Linked DNA regions of Arenibacter algicola. The protein of the gene in region 1 interacts with the protein of each later gene in a pairwise test. Links are inferred from orthologs where the notes say so. Each region holds a gene or a part of one and is shown in the gene's direction. Other genes may lie near its edges.

Evidence for each region.
Region 2: the proteins of U735_RS0105195 (region 1) and U735_RS0121040 interact in binary tests that used the Escherichia coli proteins (3 or more experiments, as listed by UniProt). The link is inferred for Arenibacter algicola from one-to-one orthologs.

Annotation. Positions count from the first base shown.
Region 1 is NZ_JPOO01000001.1:1,197,244-1,200,044, forward strand. What follows is about bases 10-2,732. They hold U735_RS0105195 (nucleoside-diphosphate kinase), read left to right. Parts: upstream 10-1,022; coding sequence 1,023-1,442; downstream 1,443-2,732. Other genes in these bases: U735_RS0105185 (adenine phosphoribosyltransferase), read left to right, coding at 134-646; U735_RS0105190 (hypothetical protein), read right to left, coding at 643-795; U735_RS0105200 (DUF721 domain-containing protein), read right to left, coding at 1,513-1,809; U735_RS0105205 (lipocalin-like domain-containing protein), read right to left, coding at 1,809-2,228; recF (DNA replication/repair protein RecF), read right to left, coding at 2,230-2,732. Also shown: more of recF, read right to left, coding at 2,733-2,801. UniProt on the Escherichia coli protein: Major role in the synthesis of nucleoside triphosphates other than ATP. The ATP gamma phosphate is transferred to the NDP beta phosphate via a ping-pong mechanism, using a phosphorylated active-site intermediate.
Region 2 is NZ_JPOO01000003.1:2,439,481-2,442,467, forward strand. Bases 5-2,913 are described here. They hold U735_RS0121040 (5-formyltetrahydrofolate cyclo-ligase), read left to right. Parts: upstream 5-1,133; coding sequence 1,134-1,694; downstream 1,695-2,913. Other genes in these bases: uvrC (excinuclease ABC subunit UvrC), read right to left, coding at 5-556; U735_RS0121045 (lipoprotein signal peptidase), read right to left, coding at 1,666-2,316; U735_RS0121050 (DUF4097 family beta strand repeat-containing protein), read right to left, coding at 2,351-2,913. In the rest of the region: more of uvrC, read right to left, coding at 1-4; more of U735_RS0121050, read right to left, coding at 2,914-2,971. UniProt on the Escherichia coli protein: Involved in the removal of 5-formyltetrahydrofolate.

The DNA of each region.
Region 1 (2,801 bases):
ACCTTCTGAGCCGTAATCAGATGCGCTATTCAGTTGCGCCACGAGGCCGTTGTAAAAATTCATTTTTCCCGTTTAACGGGCTGCAAATATATTTCTTTTTAAATTTACGACAAAATTACAGCAACCAAAATAAATGGATTTTAAGAAATATGTTCGGGATATCCCGGATTTTCCTGAAAAAGGAATCTCTTTTAAAGATATTACTCCCTTATTACAGGACGCTAACGCCTTGGCGAGCGCAGCCGAAGCCTTGTTTGAGCTTATCAAAAATAAAAAAGTGGATAAAGTGGTAGGTATGGAGAGTCGCGGATTTTTCTTTGCGCCCCTATTGGCTACCCGTCTCAATTCCGGCTTTGTTCCGGTGAGAAAGCGTGGAAAATTACCGCATCAAATAATTAGTGAACCCTATGCCCTGGAATATGGTACGGATGTACTGGAAATTCATGTGGATAGCATTTTAAAAGGGGAGAAGGTGCTTATTCATGATGATGTCCTGGCTACCGGAGGGACAGCAAAAGCCGTTTGTAAACTTATAGAAAAGTTGGGTGGAGAAGTTGTTCAATGTAACTTTTTATTGGAGCTAGAGTTTTTAAAGGGTCGGGACAAGTTATCCGGTTACCCGGTTGAGGCCCTTATACGGTATTAATCCAAGGCATTTGTGGTTACCAGGTAACGCCAACCTATAATTGCCATTTGCATTTTTGTGGCTTTGGATAGGTCCAATTGCTTTTTTGAATAGGACGGGAATACCAACTTGTTCAATTTAGCCAAAAGTTTAAAGAAAGCTTTTTTCATCCGATACAATTATTTTTTGGGTTAACTCCAAAAGTTAATGGCCTATGTTTATAGTGTTACAAATATAGGGACTATGTGGTACAAAAGGGATATGGTTTTGCATTGCGGGTTAAAAAGCACTTTGAAATGGTGGGCTTTGTCGATAAAGTGTGTTATGGACCATAAGATATTCCCCAAATATTGTGAGTTTTAGAATAAAACGTATTTTTGCGCAAAATTTTAGAGTAATGAGCACAAACAGAACTTTTACCATGATTAAGCCCGATGCCGTTGAGAATGGACATATCGGTGGAATCTTGGACAAAATAACTTCGGCCGGATTCAAGATCGTGGCAATGAAATATACGCAGTTGAGCAGAAGGGATGCGCAGGCGTTTTATGCAATACATAAGGAACGTCCGTTTTTTGGGGAATTGGTAGATTTCATGACCAGGGGGCCTATTGTATCTGCTATCCTGGAAAAGGATAATGCAGTTGAAGATTTTCGCGCCTTGATCGGGGCAACAAATCCTGCAGATGCAGCAGAGGGGACTATAAGAAAATTGTTCGCTACCTCAATAGCTGAAAATGCAGTACATGGTTCTGATAGTGACGAAAATGCTGCCATAGAAGGTGCATTTCATTTTGCTGGCAGGGAAATTTTTTAAGAATATTTTGCATATAGAATTAAAAACCACGCCCTTGGGCGTGGTTTTTTAGTTAGACAGGAACGGTAGCTCATCTAAGAACAATTTTTGTGATTAGATCCTTACCCAATTCCTCGTTCAATAATTTAATGATCTTTGATTTGCCCAAGCTTAACTCCTCCCTGAGGACCGAAGAGGAAAGCGATACAAATAACGTATCGTTCCTCAATTCAATGGCTGTGGTGTAGTTATTTACCCCGTTTCCCATTAGGTTTTTCCAGGCTTCCCTGGCATTAACACGGTCCATTCCCTTTTGTAATTTGTTTTCGGCAATAAATTCCTGTAAGGCTTCACCAAGGCGAAGGTTGTCATTTTTTCTTTTGGCCATTATTGTTCAAGATTAATGGGTTCAAATCTCCTGTAGTGGTATTTTATATTTTCTTCACTTATTACTATAAATTTATTTTCAGAGAGACTTATAATTTTTTCGTGCCATTCGCTCAGGTCTGTTTTGTAATTTAAGTTAAAAACGCCTTCGTTTTCGTATATGGTAAACAATTCTGCATCATTGGAAGTAACATAGGAGCCATTAAAATTTGGCTGTACCTTTTTTCTAAATCCTTCGTGCTCTTTCACTTCAATATAATCTATACTGGTATTCACTGTATATTCCTTCTTGGAACCATCTGGAAAAGTAACTTTTTCTATCTCCCAGTAGCCGTTCAAATGGGGTAAATCCAATTTGTTCACCTTGTTTCGGCAGCCAACCAGACCAATTAGGATAACTATAATATAAACATTTCGCATACTACAACTTAAATATCTTATAGGATTGGTGAATTTTTTTTACAACTTCCTCGGTTCTGTCGGCATGGGTATCACTGAGAAATATTTGTCCAAAATTTTCTTCATTCACCAAATTAATGATTTGGGCCACCCTGTTTTCGTCCAATTTGTCAAAAATATCATCTAAAAGTAACAAGGGCGTAGTTCCGGCCTGTTTTTTTATAAAATAAAATTGTGCCAGTTTTAGGGCGATCAAGAATGATTTCTGCTGCCCTTGGCTGCCAAATTTTTTAATGGGGTGACCGTCTATCTCAAAGTTCAGGTCGTCTTTATGTGTGCCAACACTTGTGTATTGGAGGGCTTTATCTTTTTCTAGATTCCTCTCCAATAAAGTTAAGAGTTCATTGTCCAATAATTTGCTATCATATGTTAAATTTACAGGTTCTTTTCCGCCCGAAATGGCCAGATACTGTTCCTTGAATATTGGTATGAACTCTTCCAGGAATTTGGCCCTTTTATGGAATATTGTACTTCCATAGTCCTGTAGCTGTTCATTATAGATGGCCAAGGTAGTTTTGTCAAAAGTCTGGTTAA
Region 2 (2,987 bases), on another replicon or contig:
GATACCCTTCACAAGGCCCCTTACAATTTCCCAAGTGGTACTCCAGACAGACCTTATATTTGCCACCGGCGACTTTATCATGCGCAAGGTCATAGCTACAGGTCCGCAGAGGGTAAACACTTTTTATCAGATCCAACAAAGTATGAATGGTTTTCATACTTGTATACGGTCCAAAATACTCCGATCCATCTTTGATTAATTTCCTAGTGGGAAAGATTCTTGGAAACTTTTCATTTTTTATACAAATCCATGGAAAAGTCTTATCATCCTTAAGCAAAACATTGTACCTAGGACGGTATTTTTTAATTAGATTATTTTCCAACAATAGCGCATCGGACTCGGTAGGCACCACTATGTGCCTAATACTTCTAATTTTCTTTACCAGAACACGGGTCTTTCCTTGCTCGTGCGTTTTATTAAAATAGGAGCTAACCCTTTTTTTTAAATTTTTAGCCTTGCCAACATATAAAATCTTGTCCTCCACATCATAAAACTGATATACCCCGGGAGTGGTAGGAAGCGAACTTAGCTGTACTTCAATAGGTATATGGGCCATGTATTCAAATAAATTTATGCTTCACTAAGGAAAATTACTGTGTTTTTCCCAAAGGACACAAAGATTATAGTATTTTAACTCCGCAGCTAGGAACCCTAGGAGAAATTTTGATAACCTTCCACTTTATGATTGCATTCCTCTAGCAAAAAGTAAAACTTCCCATAGTCTAAATCCAACCTTCAATCCAACAAAATTCGATAAGTCAAAAATAAATATCGATTAAATACACCATTTCAAAAAATTAACGTTATCGTACACTATTTTATAACAAGTTGATAAACAGCATTTTACGTAAAATAGAAGGCAAAATACTTTTGACAAATAATTCAGAATCCAAAATATTTGTTAAAAATGATGCATTTCATCGATAAAACGATACCCTTTGTGGAGCTTTTTATATTTTTTTATTTATATTTAGAAAATTAAAATTATTTAACGCATGGACAACTATATAATAACCTTGGGCACATACTTAATTCTTATGCTTTTTTTCAAAATTTATTACGCAGTGGCCTCCAAGGAATAGTTTTCCTAATTAAACCCTTTCCCCAAGAGCCCCGAGTTTAACCAACCCCCTATGTTGAAAAAAGATTTGCGTTTAATCTACTCCGAACGCCGAGAAAATCTTACTTCACAAACAATATTAGATTCAAGCTTATTGATAGCTAACCGGCTGCTTCAAATACCCATTTGGAATTATTCCTATTATCATCTATTCCTTTCCATAACCGAGAAAAAGGAAGTCGACACCAGTTTTATAATGTCCATTTTACAAGGTAAGGACAAAAATATACTGCTTCCAAAAATTGTGGATAGCCAAAATCTTGTCAATTATTTACTTACCGATAGTACACCTATAAAAAAAAATCGCTGGAACATCCCTGAACCGGTAGACGGAATTGAAGTGCCTCCTGAAAAAATAGATGTTGTCTTTCTACCGTTAATGGCTTTTGACGAAAAGGGTCACAGAGTTGGTTACGGCAAAGGATTTTATGATGTGCTACTGAACAAGTGCAGGCCTGATGTTGTGAAAGTAGGACTCTCGTTTTTTAAGGCTGAAGAAAAAATTGTGGATATAGAACCCCACGATATTCCTTTAAATTTTTGCGTTACTCCTGATCGGACTTATCAGTTTTAGCTTCCTCAGAACTTTCTCCAAAAGCTTTTTTATTAAATACAATTAGTATACCCACACCGGTACTAATTGCGGTATCCGCAATATTAAAAACGGGTTCGAAAAAACGAAAATTATTTCCGCCAACCACTGGCACCCAATCTGGCCACACGGAGTCTATCATAGGAAAGTAGAGCATATCTACCACCTTGCCGTGAAATATACTACCATAGGGTTCTGAAGAAAATGCCGTGGCTACCTGGGAATAGCTATCGTTAAAGATCATGCCGTAAAAAACAGAATCCAATATGTTCCCGAGGGCCCCTGCAAAAATGAGGGATACCGCCAGTATTAAGGTTTTGGAAGAATTCTTTTTTATGGTATCGAACAACCAATAACCTATCCCAACAATAGCAAACAATCTAAATATAGTAAGTACCAGTTTTCCTACTTCATCAGATATGGGCAATAAATCGCTTAGTTTGGTTCCCCAAGCAGCCCCTTCGTTTTCTATAAACAAAATCTTGAACCAACTAAAGACATCTACCGACTCGCCCAAAACAAAGTTTGTCTTAATATATACTTTGCTTATCTGGTCTATAGCCAGAATTGCTATTATGATTATTAGGGATTTCTTTAAACTCATTATTTAAAAAATAGATTCGGCAAAAATAAACATATTATTCGGTTTTCCTTATGCTGATATTTCCTGTTACCGAATTCAAGGTAAAATGATCATCTCCAGAGGCAATCACTTCCCGTTTAATTTTACCATATTTTGTGGAAGCCATAATTTGGGCGTTATTAGTAATTAGCTCAATATTTCCACTTTGGGTATTGATTTCCACATTTTCCCCTCTTCCATTTAAGATGCATTTGCCATCGGACAAACTAATTTTTAGCTTGGCATAATCCCCTGTAACACCAACATTGGTGCTGGTACCATATACGTTAACATCTAGGTCTTTGGGGATTGATATCTTCAAGGAAATGGAAATGACCTTGTGGGCACTTAATTTATCATTTGGAAAAACAAAATTGGGCTGAAAACCGGTACTGACCAATACTGTTGTTCCCTGTTGTTTTACACTTACCAATAAATCCTGTAAATACTCGCCATCTATTGAAGCCTCAACCGTTATTTTTGGACTATCCACAGTTTCCAAAGCAAGGGAAAAACAATTCCTGACATCGATCTGAACAAAAGAGAAATTGGGATTTTCAATGGCTTTGACGACCTTTTTTTGGGCCTGTAAAGTACAACTTCCCAATAGGAAGAAAACAAAGGCAACTAGTCTCATATAATAAAAAAACGCC